Regions from separate parts of the Streptomyces sp. NPDC056479 genome, predicted to be linked through region 2. Evidence: predicted binding sites of a transcription regulator. Region 2 holds the regulator's gene; the other holds the start of a gene.
What was found. The regulator HspR, encoded in region 2, represses chaperone genes until heat shock. The targets are predictions, from matches to a motif close to TTGAGNNNNNNNNNCTCAA.
Positions count from the first base shown of each region.

Region 1: the regulator HspR is predicted to act here: its motif matches at 2,327-2,345, upstream of lon (endopeptidase La).

Region 1 covers NZ_JBHTRZ010000007.1:240-8,066, reverse strand. The annotation lists gene lon (endopeptidase La) at 1-2,304, opposite strand, end outside; gene ACFQ6S_RS26380 (rhomboid-like protein) at 2,523-3,338, opposite strand; gene ACFQ6S_RS26375 (hypothetical protein) at 3,676-4,119, shown strand; gene ACFQ6S_RS26370 (glycoside hydrolase family 3 C-terminal domain-containing protein) at 4,116-4,793, shown strand; gene ACFQ6S_RS26365 (spermidine synthase) at 4,839-5,516, shown strand; gene ACFQ6S_RS26360 (response regulator transcription factor) at 5,649-6,386, shown strand; gene ACFQ6S_RS26355 (sensor histidine kinase) at 6,383-7,489, shown strand; partial or broken gene ACFQ6S_RS26350 (hypothetical protein) at 7,771-7,827, shown strand, end outside.
Region 2 covers NZ_JBHTRZ010000005.1:578,077-585,903, forward strand. The annotation lists gene dnaK (molecular chaperone DnaK) at 1-1,612, shown strand, start outside; gene grpE (nucleotide exchange factor GrpE) at 1,612-2,256, shown strand; gene dnaJ (molecular chaperone DnaJ) at 2,293-3,474, shown strand; gene ACFQ6S_RS23045 (heat shock protein transcriptional repressor HspR) at 3,480-3,926, shown strand; gene ACFQ6S_RS23050 (PA14 domain-containing protein) at 4,009-5,676, opposite strand; gene ACFQ6S_RS23055 (PA14 domain-containing protein) at 5,741-7,459, opposite strand; gene ACFQ6S_RS23060 (sugar ABC transporter substrate-binding protein) at 7,754-7,827, shown strand, end outside.

The sequences.
Region 1 (7,827 bases), on a different contig from region 2:
CTCCGCCGGGACGTCGTCCAGGTCGGGCTCGTTGCGCTTGGGGATGATGACGGTCGTGACGCCCGCGCGGTGGGCCGCCAGCAGCTTCTGCTTCACACCGCCGATCGGGAGCACCCGGCCGGTCAGCGAGACCTCGCCGGTCATCGCCACGTCCGTGCGGACCAGCCGGCCGGACAGCAGCGAGGCGAGGGCCGTCGTCATCGTGATGCCCGCGCTCGGGCCGTCCTTCGGCACCGCGCCCGCCGGGAAGTGGATGTGCACCCCACGGTCCTTCAGATCGGCGACCGGCAGCTCCAGTTCGGCACCGCGCGAGCGGAGGAAGGACAGGGCGATCTGAGCGCTCTCCTTCATCACATCGCCCAGCTGACCCGTCAGCGTCAGGCCCGCCGCGCCCGTCTCGGGGTCGGCCAGCGACGCCTCCACGAACAGGACGTCACCGCCCGCGCCGGTCACCGCCAGACCCGTCGCCACGCCCGGCACCGCCGTACGGCGCTCCGCCGGGTCCTGGGCGGACTCGGGGACGTGGTGCGGTCGCCCGATCAGGGAGCGCAGGTCGCCGTCGTCGATGGTGAACGGCAGCTTCCGGCGACCCAGTTCGTGCTCGGCCGCCACCTTGCGCAGCAGACGGGCGATGGACCGCTCGAGGTTACGGACACCCGCCTCGCGGGTGTACTCGCCGGCGAGCCTGCGCAGGGCGCCCTCGTCGATGGCGACCTCGTCCTTGTTCAGCCCGGCCCGCTCCAGCTGGCGCGGGAGCAGGTGGTCACGCGCGATGACGATCTTCTCGTCCTCGGTGTAGCCGTCGAGGCGGACCAGCTCCATACGGTCGAGCAGGGCCTCGGGGATGGCCTCCAGGACGTTCGCCGTGGCCAGGAAGACGACGTCGGACAGGTCCAGTTCCACCTCCAGGTAGTGGTCCCGGAAGGTGTGGTTCTGGGCCGGGTCCAGGACCTCCAGCAGGGCTGCCGCCGGGTCGCCCCGGAAGTCGGACCCCACCTTGTCGATCTCGTCGAGCAGGACCACCGGGTTCATCGACCCGGCCTCCTTGATGGCGCGGACGATACGGCCGGGCAGCGCGCCCACGTACGTCCGCCGGTGGCCGCGGATCTCCGCCTCGTCCCGGACACCGCCGAGGGCGACGCGGACGAACTTGCGCCCCATCGCGTGCGCGACGGACTCACCGAGCGAGGTCTTGCCGACGCCGGGCGGGCCGACCAGCGCCAGGACGGCACCGCCGCGCCGGCCGCCGACGACACCCAGGCCGCGGTCGCTGCGGCGCTTGCGCACCGCCAGGTACTCGGTGATCCGCTCCTTCACGTCCTCCAGGCCCGCGTGCTCGGCGTCCAGCACGTCCTTCGCGCCCTGGATGTCGTAGGCGTCCTCGGTGCGCTCGTTCCACGGCAGTTCGAGGACGGTGTCCAGCCAGGTGCGGATCCATGAACCCTCGGGCGACTGGTCGCTGGACCGCTCCAGCTTGTCGACCTCCTTGAGGGCGGCCTCGCGGACCTTCTCGGGCAGGTCGGCGGCCTCGACACGGGCGCGGTAGTCGTCGGACTCCTCGCCGTCCTGCTCGCCGTTCAGCTCGCGCAGTTCCTTGCGTACGGCTTCGAGCTGGCGGCGCAGCAGGAACTCTCGCTGCTGCTTGTCGACGCCTTCCTGGACGTCCTTGGCGATGGTCTCGGCGACGTCCTGCTCGGCGAGGTGGTCGCGCAGTTGCTGGGTGGCGAGCTTGAGGCGGGCGACCGGGTCGGCGGTCTCCAGCAGCTCGATCTTCTGCTCGGTGGTCAGGAAGGGGGAGTACCCGGAGTTGTCGGCGAGCTGGGACACCTCGTCGATGGCCTGGACGCGGTCGACGACCTGCCAGGCGCCGCGCTTGCGCAGCCAGGCGGTGGCAAGCGCCTTGTACTCCTTCACCAGTTCCGCGACCTGTCCGGGCAGCGGCTCGGGCACGCTCTCGTCGATCCGGGTCCCCTCGACCCACAGCGCGGCACCCGGCCCGGTCGTCCCGGCGCCGATCCGCACCCGGCCGCGACCGCGGATCAGGGCGCCCGGGTCACCGTCGGCCAGCCGGCCGACCTGCTCGACGGTGCCGAGCACACCGGTGCCCGGGTAGGTCCCGTCGATGCGTGGCACCAGGAGCACCCTGGGCTTTCCCGGTGTGGAGCGGGCGGCGGCCTGGGCGGCCTCCACCGCGGCGCGTACATCAGCGTCGTTCAAGTCCAGCGGGACCACCATCCCGGGCAGCACGACATCGTCGTCGAGCGGCAGCACGGGCAGGGTGAGCGAAGTGGACGTCGAAGCCATGATCTCCCCTTAGGCAGTCAAGTTGAGTTATGCCGACTCAATGCTTGGGAGAGTGGGAATGTTCCCCGGCCGCCGTTCGCTGTGAGCGATCAGCTGAGGCACGGGGTGTGACCTCGCCATTCATGGTGAACGGCGGCCGGGGCTCAGCTCTTCCCGACCCTTGACCGCAGGTGCCCTATCGCGGCCCAGGAGCCGGCCACGTGACTGCCCGGGGCGGGTTACTCGGGCCGTCGCCAGCGGCGCACCGCCGGCCACAGCCCGATCCCGATGACCAGGGCGATCAGATGCCCCCAACCGGTCAGCGGATCCGTGAGGTTCAGCAGGTCCTGGATCAGCATCCCGCCGAACGGCACCAGCACCGGCCACCGCAGCCACGGCCGCAGCAGCCCGGTCAGCGCGCCGATGCTCGTCGCGACGCCGAAGCTGACGCCGTAGTCGAGGCGGTGCAGCGAGCTGTCGGGGAGGTGGCCGACCAGTACCGCCAGCCCCACCGGGACCTCGGTCGCGAGCGTGGCCAGGACGTGCCCGGCCAGAAAGACGACGGCCGTGCGCGCGCCTCCGATGCGCCGCTCCAGCGCGGTGAGCACGAGCACGAAGCAGAGCGTGTACGGCGCCAGGATGCCGCCGGCGATCCACAGCGCGCTGGCGAACAGCACCAGCGCGGGCGTGCGCACGAGGTGGGCCACATCGGTGCTGGAGCCCTGGTGCAGGGCGTGCACGAGAGAGGAGTCGGCGTAGGTGACGACCAGGGAGGTTGCGGCCAGTACGGCGGCGTAGCCGAAGGTGAACGGGGTGCCGGTGGGGGTGGGGAGCAGACGCCAGGGACGGAAGGCGCGGGCGCGGGTACCGGGCGCGGCCGTGGCCTCGGAGGTGATCGGTGCCGGTGACGGAGACGCGATGGCGTTCGTCGCGGTGGCGCCCACCGGTCCGCGCTGGCGCGGCATCCCGTCCAGCAGCTCGGCCGCATCGGGCAGGCCCGCCTCACCGGGCACCGGTACCGGGTCCGTCGCACCCCCAGCCGCAGTCCGTTCCAAGGTGAGGCGCTCCTTCCGTTTCCCCCACCTTTCGCCCGCGGCCCGAGCATGTCTGTGACCGGCGCCACTCGGGAGCTGATTCTCAGGAACCTCTCAACCAGGTCACCGGTCCACCGGCAGCCCCGCCCCCGTGAACGTGAGCGCCCGCAGCAGCCGGTCCACGTACACCCTCAGCCGCCCACCCATGTCGAAGAACTTCGCCGGCCGGTTCCTGGCAGGCGGGCCGGCTCGCCGAAGCGGGCCCCTTCCTCCGGTACGGCACCACGGAGCTGGTCGCCGGCCGTCATCTGACCCACTTCAACCTGCTGGGGCAGGGCGGCGCCCGTGAGATGGCCGAGTGGGCCAACCGGCCGACCCGGGCCGCGCCTTCACCGACAATCCCGGAGCGTCCTTCGGCTCCGGCGACGTCTCGGCCTGGCCGGAGCCGCTGGGGCCGGCGGCGGTCGGGGACGCGGAGCTGGTGGAACGGTTCTCGGACACCGTCCGGCGGGAGTACCTCGCGGTCGGCTTCCGGGTGGCGCTGCACCCGCAGACCGACCTGGCGACGGAGCCGCGCTGGTCACGGCAGTCGGGGACGTTCGGTTCGTCGGCCGAGGCCGCGAGCGAGCCGGTGGCGGCGTACGGGGCGGGCTGCTCGCAGATCATCCCGTACTACGGCCAACCCGTCGGCACCGACTGGGAGGAGGTCGGCTTCGGCTTCAACAGGGGCGTCCTGACCGCCCTGTTGCGCGAGCCCCTCGGCTTCACGACCAGTTCGGCGGGGAACAGTGCCCCGAGGTGATCGTGGAGTTGGTGCGCACCGGGCGCGTCCCGGAGCGCCGGATCGACGACTCCGTACGGCGGCTGCTGCGCGAGAAGTTCGTACTGGGCCTCTTCGAGAACCCGTACGTCGATCCCGACCGGGCCGAGGAGACCGTCGGCGCGAGCGAGTTCACGGCGCTGGGCGAGGCGGCACAGCGCGGGGCGCTGACGGTCCTGACCAACCACGCCCTGCTGCCGCCGCGCGGTAGGCCCGATCTCTACGTCCAGGGCGTCGGCGAGCAGGCGGCCCCGGCGTACGGGAATGTTGTCGGTGATCCGGCGGACGCCGAGGTGGCGATCCTGCGGCTGCGCACGCCCCACGAGCAGCGGCCCGGTGTCTTCGAGTGCTTCTTCCCCGAGGACGAGCCGAAGGAGATCCTGCGGCGGCTGGACACGGTCCCGATCCTGGTCTGCGTCAACCTGGAGCGGCCCGCCGTACTCCCCGAGATCGCCGACCGGGCGGCCGTCCTGATGGCCGATTTCGGAGCGAGCGACAACGCCCTCCTGGACGTCGCGTTCGGGCGGGCGCGGCCCGAGGGGAGGCTGCCGTTCGAGCTCCCGCGCTCGATGGCGGCGGTGGCCGCGTCAAGGCCGGACGTGCCGAACGACACGGAGAATCCCGTGTTCGGGTACGGGCACGGGCTCGCCCTCTGAGGCAATTCCCTCGGCCGGACCGTCCGGAGCTGCGAGGATGACCCGATGCCCACTTCGTACGACCTCCCTGAAGTCCTGGACCGTCACGAAGGCCCCCACGGCGAGATCGTGCTGCGGCGGCACGGCGAACTGCTGCAGATCATCGCGAACGGCTGTTTCCTGATGGACACCTCCGACGGGCGTTCGGAGCGGCTGCTGGTCGACTCGGCGCTCGGCGCGCTGCCCGGCCGGCCGCGGCCGCACCTGCTGATCGGCGGCCTCGGCGTCGGCTTCTCGCTCGCACACGCCGCCGCCGATCCACGCCCCGGAAGGATCACCGTCGTCGAGCGCGAGAGCGCGATTATCGGCTGGCATCTTGACGGACCCTTGTCGCACTTCTCCGCCCGCGCCCTCGCCGACCCGCGCACCGGGATTCTGGAAACCGATCTCGTGGCGTACGTGCATGAGACTTCCGACACGTATGACGCCCTGTGTCTCGACATCGACAACGGGCCGGGATGGACCGTCACCGAGGGCAACGACAGCCTCTACTCACCGGCCGGACTCGCGGCCTGCGCACGGGTGTTGAGGCCGGGTGGGGTACTGGCCGTATGGTCTGCCCAGCCCTCTCCGGAATTCGAAGAAACCTTGTGTAATGCCGGATTCCAACAGGTGCGTACCGAAGAGATCCCCGTTGCCCGGGGCGTTCCGGACGTCGTACACCTTGCCGTACGACCTGGATAGCCGTGGCGCGGTGACTCCCCGTACTCTGCTCACCTGACGCGGATCATTCAAGCGTCAATCGCAAGCATGAGCAGGCATAGCCAGTCAGAGGAATCACCCCACGGATTCCGGAAAGCAACTTTGGGGCGGGCGATGGAGCAGACACACACCTCCCACAACGGCACGGCGGCGACGCCGGGCGCACAGCGCCGGGTCCTCGTGGTCGAGGACGATCCGACGATCGTGGACGCCATCGCGGCCCGCCTGCGTGCCGAGGGATTCCTCGTGCAGACGGCGGGCGACGGTCCTGCGGCGGTCGACACGGCCGAGGCCTGGCAGCCCGACCTGCTGATCCTCGACATCATGCTGCCGGGCTTCGACGGCCTGGAGGTATGCCGGCGGGTGCAGGCCGCGCGGCCGGTGCCGGTGATGATGCTGACCGCGCGCGACGACGAGACCGACATGCTGGTCGGGCTCGGGGTCGGCGCCGACGACTACATGACCAAGCCGTTCTCGATGCGGGAGCTGGCGGCACGCGTGCATGTGCTGCTGCGCCGCGTCGAGCGGGCCGCGCTGGCCGCAACGACGCCGCGGTCGGGCATCCTGCGGCTCGGCGAGCTGGAGATCGACCACGCGCAGCGACGCGTCCGGGTCCGGAGTGAGGATGTTCACCTCACTCCGACCGAGTTCGATCTGCTGGTGTGCCTGGCGAACACCCCGCGCGCGGTGCTCTCCCGTGAGCAGCTGCTCGCCGAGGTGTGGGACTGGGCGGACGCCTCCGGCACCCGGACCGTCGACAGCCACATCAAGGCGCTGCGCCGGAAGATCGGCGCCGAGCGGATCCGTACCGTGCACGGCGTGGGCTACGCCCTGGAGACCCCGACGCCATGAGCGACGGGCCGGCTCCGCGGAGAGGCCCCGGGGAGCCCTGGGGCGGCGTAAGTCCGTTCTCGATCAAGACCAAGCTGGGCACGCTGGTCGTCATCGCGGTGCTGATCACCACCGGCCTGTCGATGATCGCGGTGCGCACCCAGACGGAGCTCCGCTTCATCACGGTCTTCTCGATGATCGCCACACTGCTCATTACGCAGTTCGTGGCGCATTCGCTCACCGCGCCGCTGGACGAGATGAACACGGTGGCCCGGTCCATCTCGCAGGGCGACTACACACGCCGGGTGAAGGACAACCGCCGGGACGAGCTGGGCGACCTGGCCGAGACGATCAACCTGATGGCCGACGAGCTCGAGGCCCAGGACCAGCAGCGCAAGGAGCTGGTGGCGAACGTCTCGCACGAGCTGCGCACCCCGATCGCGGGCCTGCGGGCCGTGCTGGAGAACGTGGTCGACGGCATCGCCGAGGCCGACCCCGAGACGATGCGCACCGCGCTGAAGCAGACCGAGCGGCTGGGCCGGCTCGTGGAGACACTGCTGGACCTGTCCCGCCTGGACAACGGCGTCGTACCGCTGCGCATGCGGCGCTTCGAGGTGTGGCCGTACCTGTCCGGTGTGCTGAAGGAGGCCAACATGGTCGCCTCGGCGCGCGGCGGCATGGCCTCGGGCTCCGGCAGCCACACCCGTACGGACGTCCATCTGCACCTCGACGTCTCCCCGCCCGAGCTGACCGCGCACGCCGATCCCGAGCGCATCCACCAGGTCGTCGCCAACCTCATCGACAACGCGATCAAGCACAGCCCGGCGCACGGCCGCGTGACGGTCAAGGCGCGGCGCGGGCCCTATCCGGAGTCGCTGGAGCTGGAGGTCCTGGACGAGGGGCCGGGCATCCCGAAGTCGGAGTGGCACAAGGTCTTCGAGCGCTTCAACCGGGGCGCCGTCCGCCGCCCGCACGGGCCCGGCAGCGACGGCGGTACGGGGCTGGGGCTGGCCATCGCGCGCTGGGCCGTGGATCTGCACGGGGGCCGGATCGGCGTGGCCGAATCCGAGCGGGGCTGCCGGATTCTCGTCACGCTCCCGGGGCAGCCGTCCGTTCAAAGTTGACGTAAAGTTCGAAGCGGAGCCACAAGATCCACGTCGGTCCCGCCAGGCGGACACGTGTGATCAGGTCCAGACCTGCGCAATCCCGGCGCCGGGTCGCGGCCTCGCCTTCCCATCTGAAGCGGAACCACGCTTGTTTCCCGCCATTTCCAGGCACGAAACACACTTTCTGATGTGACTTACGCGACGATGACCTTGCTCGGCCTGACCTTCCCGGCCATGGAGGCGTAGCCTTTATTCCCGCTGTCCATCACCTTGTGAAGCGGAAGAGGGCGGTTGCCGCCGTGTCGCCACAGTCCCCCAGTAACTCGAGCATCTCGACCGACACCGACCAAGCGGGC
Region 2 (7,827 bases):
GGAGCTCGACGGGAAGCCCTTCAACCCGCAGCAGATCTCCGCGTTCATCCTCCAGAAGCTGAAGCGCGACGCCGAGTCGTACCTGGGCGAGAAGGTGACCGACGCGGTCATCACCGTCCCGGCGTACTTCAACGACTCCGAGCGTCAGGCGACGAAGGAGGCCGGCGAGATCGCCGGTCTGAACGTCCTTCGCATCGTCAACGAGCCCACCGCGGCCGCGCTCGCGTACGGCCTCGACAAGGACGACCAGACGATCCTCGTCTTCGACCTCGGTGGCGGCACCTTCGACGTGTCCCTCCTGGAGATCGGCGACGGCGTCGTCGAGGTGAAGGCCACCAACGGTGACAACCACCTCGGTGGTGACGACTGGGACCAGCGCGTCGTCGACTACCTGGTGCAGCAGTTCAAGTCCGGTCACGGCGTGGACCTCGCCAAGGACAAGATGGCCCTCCAGCGCCTCCGTGAGGCCGCCGAGAAGGCCAAGATCGAGCTGTCCTCGTCCACCGAGACCTCGATCAACCTGCCCTACATCACCGCCTCCGCCGAGGGCCCGCTGCACCTGGACGAGAAGCTCACCCGGGCTCAGTTCCAGCAGCTGACCGCGGACCTCCTGGAGCGCTGCAAGACCCCGTTCTTCAACGTCATGAAGGACGCCGGCGTCTCCATCAACGAGATCGACCACGTCGTCCTCGTCGGTGGCTCCACCCGTATGCCCGCCGTCGCCGAGCTCGTGCGCGAGCTGACCGGCGGCAAGGACGCCAACAAGGGCGTCAACCCGGACGAGGTCGTCGCCATCGGCGCCGCCCTCCAGGCCGGTGTCCTCAAGGGTGAGGTCAAGGACGTCCTGCTCCTCGACGTGACCCCGCTGTCCCTCGGCATCGAGACCAAGGGCGGCATCATGACCAAGCTCATCGAGCGGAACACGACGATCCCGACCAAGCGGTCCGAGATCTTCACCACCGCCGAGGACAACCAGCCGTCCGTGCAGATCCAGGTCTACCAGGGCGAGCGCGAGATCGCGGCGTACAACAAGAAGCTCGGGATGTTCGAGCTGACCGGTCTGCCGCCGGCCCCGCGCGGTGTCCCGCAGATCGAGGTCGCCTTCGACATCGACGCCAACGGCATCATGCACGTGACCGCGAAGGACCTCGGCACGGGCAAGGAGCAGAAGATGACCGTCACCGGTGGCTCCTCGCTGCCGAAGGACGAGGTCAACCGGATGCGCGAAGAGGCCGAGAAGTACGCGGAGGAGGACCACGCCCGCCGCGAGGCCGCCGAGTCCCGCAACCAGGGTGAGCAGCTCGTCTACCAGACGGAGAAGTTCCTCAAGGACAACGAGGACAAGGTCCCCGGCGAGGTCAAGACCGAGGTCGAGGCCGCCGTCGAGGAGCTGAAGACCGCGCTCAAGGGCGAGGACACCGCCGAGATCCGCACCGCCACCGAGAAGGTCGCCGCGGTCTCGCAGAAGGTCGGTCAGGCCATGTACGCCGACGCCCAGGCCGGCCAGGCCGCGGGTGGCCCCGAGGGCGCCGCTCCGGGTGGCAAGGCCGCCGACGACGACGTCGTGGACGCCGAGATCGTGGACGACGAGCGCAAGGACGGTGTCGCGTAATGACGGAGGAGACCCCGGGCTTCGAGGAGAAGCCCGACGTCCCCTCCGGCGCGACCCCTGACGACGCCGAGTCGAAGGCCGCCCCTCAGGAGGGGGCGGCCCCGGCCGGGGACGGAGCAGCAGACGCGGGCCTGGTGGCCCAGCTGGACCAGGTGCGTACGGCGCTCGGTGAGCGCACGATGGACCTCCAGCGGCTCCAGGCCGAGTACCAGAACTACCGCCGCCGCGTGGAGCGGGACCGGATCACGGTCAAGGAGATCGCCATCGCGAACCTCCTGACCGAGCTCCTGCCCGTGATCGACGACATCGGCCGCGCACGGGAACACGGCGAACTCGTCGGCGGATTCAAGTCCGTCGCGGAGTCGCTGGAGACCGTCGCGGCGAAGATGGGACTGCAGGCGTTCGGCAAGGAGGGCGAGCCCTTCGACCCGACGATCCACGAGGCCCTGATGCACTCCTACGCGCCGGACGTCACCGAGACGACCTGCGTCGCGATCCTCCAGCCGGGGTATCGCATCGGCGAGCGCACCATCCGCCCCGCGCGGGTGGCCGTGGCCGAGCCCCAGCCGGGCGCGCAGACCGTCAAGGAGGAGTCTGCCGAGGCGGCCGACGACAAGGAGAGCGGTGGCCCGGACGAGGGCTGACGTTGAACTGACGAGGAGAGAGGAGGGGCGTCGAGGATGAGCACCAAGGACTTCATCGAGAAGGACTACTACAAGGTCCTCGGCGTCCCCAAGGACGCCACCGAGGCCGAGATCAAGAAGGCGTACCGGAAGCTCGCCCGCGAGAACCACCCGGACGCCAACAAGGGCAACGCCAAGGCCGAGGAGCGCTTCAAGGAGATCTCCGAGGCGAACGACGTCCTCGGCGACCCCAAGAAGCGCAAGGAGTACGACGAGGCGCGCGCCCTCTTCGGCAACGGCGGGTTCCGCCCGGGGCCGGGCGGCGCGGGCGGCTCCTTCAACTTCGACCTGGGCGACCTCTTCGGAGGCGGCGCCCAGGGCCAAGGGGGTTCCGGCGGCTTCGGCGGCGGAATCGGTGACGTCTTCGGGGGCCTGTTCAACCGCGGCGGCGCGGGCACGGGCACACGTACCCAGCCCAGGCGCGGCCAGGACATCGACACCGAGGTCAACCTCAGCTTCACCGAGGCGATCGAGGGTGCGACGGTCCCGCTGCGGATGTCCTCGCAGTCACCGTGCAAGGCGTGCGCGGGCACCGGCGACAAGAACGGCACGCCGAGGGTGTGCCCGACCTGCGTCGGCACCGGCCAGGTGGCCCGGGGTTCGGGCGGCGGCTTCTCGCTGACCGACCCCTGCCCGGACTGCAAGGGGCGCGGCCTGATCGCCGAGCACCCGTGCATGGAGTGCAAGGGCAGCGGCCGGGCGAAGTCGTCCCGGACGATGCAGGTCCGCATCCCGGCCGGGGTGTCGGACGGCCAGCGCATCCGGCTGCGCGGCAAGGGAGCGCCCGGCGAGCGCGGCGGCCCGGCGGGCGACCTCTACGTCACCGTGCATGTCGACGCCCACCCGGTGTTCGGCCGCAAGGACGACAACCTCACGGTGACCGTCCCCGTGACCTTTACGGAGGCGGCCCTCGGCGGCGAGGTCAGGGTTCCCACCCTGGGCGGACCGCCGGTCACCCTGAAGCTGCCGCCCGGCACGCCCAACGGCCGCACCATGCGGGCGCGGGGCAAGGGCGCGGTCCGCAAGGACGGCACCCGCGGGGACCTGCTGGTCACCGTCGAGGTGAGTGTCCCGAAGGACGTGACGGGGAAGGCTCGTGACGCGCTCGAGGCGTATCGCGAGGCGACCGCGGAGGAGGATCCGCGGGCGGAGCTGTTCCAGGCCGCGAAGGGAGCTTGATGGAGATGGACGGTCGTCGACGCAACCCGTATGAACTGACCGAGGAAACCCCGGTCTACGTCATTTCGGTGGCGGCCCAGCTCTCCGGCCTGCACCCGCAGACCCTTCGCCAGTACGACCGCCTGGGCCTGGTGTCCCCCGACCGCACGCCCGGCCGGGGCCGCCGCTACTCGGCCCGCGACATCGAACTGCTCCGCCAGGTGCAGCAGTTGTCGCAGGACGAGGGCATCAACCTGGCCGGCATCAAGCGCATCATCGAACTGGAGAACCAGGTCGTCGCGCTGCAGTCCCGCATGGCGGAGATGCAGGCGGCCCTCGACGGGGCCGCGGCGGCGATGCAGCAGCGCGAGGCCGCGGTGCACGCGTCGTACCGGCGCGACCTGGTGCCGTACCAGGAGGTACAGCAGACCAGTGCGCTGGTGGTGTGGCGGCCGAAGAAGCCCAAGGACTAGGCAGACCGCAGGCAAAAGGGGCCCGGAGGAATCTCCGGGCCCCTTTCCTGTGCCGTGAGCGGCCCGCCGTCAGCTGTGGCCGTCAGCGGCCGACGAAGAACTCCAGCGAGGTGCTCTGCGTGCTCTGGCGGCCGTAGGCGTCCACGGCGTACACCTCGGCGATGCAGGGGCCGTTGTAGGGCGCCGTCCAGGAGAGCGACCCCGTGGCGGAGAACCGGGTGCCGCTGATGCCGCAGGCGCCCGAGATCTCCCAGGAGTAGCCCTTCAGGACGCGTGCCTCGTCGCCCGTGCCGGGGGCGGCCGTGAGCTGGATCGGACTGCGCGCGGGCACGCCCGTGGTGACCAGGGTCAGCTTCGGCGCGGCCGGGCCGCTCGCGGTGGCCGGCGTCAGACGGTCGACGACGGTCTCCGCGGAGGGGACGGAGTCGGCGCCCTGGGCGTCGACGGCGGCCACGTAGTAGTAGGCCTTGCCCTTCGGGGCGGAGGTGTCGGCGTACGACGTGCCGGACGTGGCGCCCAGGAGGCTCCAGGCGCCGGTGGCGGTGGTGCGGCGGTAGACGCGGTGGCCGGTGACCCCGGCGTCCTCGGCCGCGGTCCACGTCACCTTCGTGGAGGCGTCGGCGGGCGTGCTCGTGAGGCCCGTGGGGGCGGCGACGGCCGACGCCACGGGGCGGGTGACCACCGCGGGGTCGGAGACCGGGGCGATGTTGCCGGCGGCGTCGAGGGCCACCACCTCGTAGTTGTAGGCCAGGCCCGCGGGTGCCACGGGGTCCGTCCAGGACGTGCCGAAGACGATCTCCGGACCGTCCATGTCCGACTGGCCGCCCTCCGCGCCCCACACCTCGTAGTGGTGCACGTCCTTGGACGTCGAGGCCTTCCACGTGACGGAGTTGCCCGCCGTCGTCCCCAGCGCCGACACGGTCTCGACCCGCGCCGGGGCCGTCCGGTCGACGGTGGTGACGGCCTGATCCGTCGTACCGGCCGACTCGTTGCCGGCTTTGTCGTAGGCGCGGACCTCGTAGTAGTAGGTCGCGCCATTCACCGGCAGGGTGCTGTCGGTGTACGTGGTGGAGGTGGTCGTCGCGAGCGGGGTGCTGCCGTAGGAGGCGCCCTTGAGGCGGCGGTGGACGCGGTAGCCCGCGAGGTCCATCTCCGGGTTCTTGGACCAGGTCAGCTTGGCCTTGCCGGTGGCCGTGTCGTACGTGACCTTCGCACCGGTGGGCGTGAGCGGCTTGACCTTGTCGACGGTGGCCGAAGTCCGCGGGGCGTAGCCGAACTTGACCTTCGCGCTGCCGGTCCAGTTCACGTAGTCGATCCGCAGCGTGTGCTTACCCGCTGGAACGGAGACGTTGACGGTCTTGGAGACGGTCGTGGAGGTGTTCTTCCACAGGTCGATCTTGCGGGAACCGTCGAGGTAGACGCGGATGCCGTCGAGCCCGGAGGCGGAGAGGACGAAGGGCCCGCCGGAGCCGAAGTCGCGGGTGAGGGTCCAGCGGACGGCGAAGTTGTCCTTGGGGAGGCCGGAGGCGGGGGCATTGGTGCCCCAGTTCTGGTCGATGGCGGTGTCGCAGTCGGTCTTCTTCGGCGTACCGGAGAAGGCCGTGTTCGCGAAGAACTGCCGCTTGAAGACGGGCGAGTTGCAGGTCACGGCGGCGGACGCGGGCGCGGCGAGGGTCGTGAGCAGGCCGCCCGCGGTGGCGAGCACGAGGGCGGTCGCGGTGACCGCGGGCGTGCGTCTGGCTGGGGTCATGGGGTCCTTCGGTCCTGTTCGGCGACGGCGGTGATCAACCGTCGCCGAACACGTACGGCGTCTGTCAGGGGTTGTCGGCCGGGGCGGTGACCGCCCAGTCGCCGCCGGGCGCCGACTCCGTGCCGTCCGCGTACATCGCGGTCACCCAGTAGTGGCGGGTGGTGCCCGCGCCGGCGCCGGTGTCCACGTAGGAGGTGCCGGTCGTGGCCGCCAGCTTCTCGTAGGCCTCGGTGTCGGGGTTCCAGCGGTAGACCTGATAGCCGGTGGCATCGGCCACGGTGTTCCAGGTCAGCACTACGTCGTCGTCGTTCTCGTCGGCCGTCAGATGTACCGGCGAACCCTCCGGCGTGGCCACGCTCGGCGTCATGTCGAGCTCGGTGACGCGCACGGCCTGGACCGGATCGTCGCTCCACTTGATGGCGGAGTTGCCCTCGTCGTCCACGGCGTCGACGAAGAAGCAGACCTCGTCGCCGTCGGGGAGCGTGGTGTAGTCGTAGGACGTGTCACTGGGCGAGACGTAGTCCACCAGGCTGCCCCAGCAGACTTGTTCGCCCTCGTCGCCGTAGAGCTCGCCCCAGTGGACCGTGTAGTACTTCAGGTCCGTTGCCGCGCTCTTGTCCCAGTCGAGCCGGAAGCCGTACTCGGTCGGGGTGGCGTTCAGCCCGGTGACGAGGGCCGGCGGGTCGTTGTCCCAGATCTTGCCGTACTGAGTCGCGGACCGGGCCGACTCGTTGCCCGCCGCGTCGACGGCCGAGACCCGGTAGTAGTACACGACGCCCTTGGCGGCGGCGGTGTCCAGGAACGACAGCTGGTCCGTGCCGCCGATCTCGGTGTAAGTGCCGCGCTCGGTGGCCGCCCGGAAGACGCGGTACTTCACCGCGTCCGCGACCTTGCCCCAGCCGACCTCCAGTCCGCCGGACCCGCCGGTCGGGGTCACCTCACCCGTCGCCTTCGTGATGGTGGGCGAGGCGGGTGCGACCCGGTCGACGGTGGTGATGGCCTGATCCGTCGTACCGGCCGACTCGTTGCCGGCTTTGTCGTAGGCGCGGACCTCGTAGTAGTAGGTCGCGCCATTCACCGGCAGGGTGCTGTCGGTGTACGTGGTGGAGGTGGTCGTCGCCAGCGGGGCGCTGCCGTAGGAGGCGCCCTTGAGGCGGCGGTGGACGCGGTAGCCCGCGAGGTCCATCTCCGGGTTCTTCGCCCAGGTCAGCTTGGCCTTGCCGGTGGCCGTGTCGTACGTGACCTTCGCGCCCGTGGGCGTGAGCGGCTTGACCTTGTCGACGGTCGCCGAAGTCCGCGGCGTGTAGGCGAACTTGACGTTCGCGGTGCCGGTCCAGTTGACGTGGTCGATGCGCAGGGTGTGCTTGCCGGCGGGGATGGTGACGTTGACCGTCTTGTTCGCGGTCGTCGACACGTTCTTCCACAGGTCGATCTTGCGGCTGCCGTCGAGGTAGACGCGGATGCCGTCCTGGGTGGAGGCCGCGAGGGAGAACTGGCCGCCGGAGCCGAAGTCCCGGGTCAGGGTCCAGCGGACGCTGAAGTTGTCCCGGGGGAGGCCGGAAGCGGGGGCGCCCGTGCCCCAGTTCTGGTCGATCGCGGTGTCGCAGTCGGTCCGCTTGGGGGTGCCCGAAAACGTCGTATTCGCGAAGAACTGCCGCTTGAAGACGGGGGATGTGCACGTCACGGCGGCGGACGCGGAGGGGGTCATCGAGAGCAGGGTGCCCGCGGTGGCGAGCACGACCGTCGTCGCGGCAGCGGCGGTCGTGCCTCTGGCTGGGTTCATTCGATCCTCTGGTCGAGTGCGGGACAGCGGTCAGGAGCTGTCCTCATCAGGACTCGCGAGTAATGGGGTTGGTTGTACGGATCTTGATCCTGCGTTCGATCGAGATTCCGTGGAGGGGGTGTAACGGGCGTTTGGAGAGGTTCCGCCATGTCTTTACATGGTCAGCGGAGCGTGGTGTTGCGCACTCGTTAAGTAGTTCCGCTTGACGCTGGGGGTCGTCGGCGCGTTGTCTTTTCAGACATCTGGGCGCAATGGCGCGCCCGTGTCCCGAAGGCACCAGAAGTGAGCTCCTCTATGCGTCCCTTGCGCCCGCTGCGCCGCACCGCCACAGCCGTGGCCGCCGCGTCCACGATGACCCTCTCGCTGGC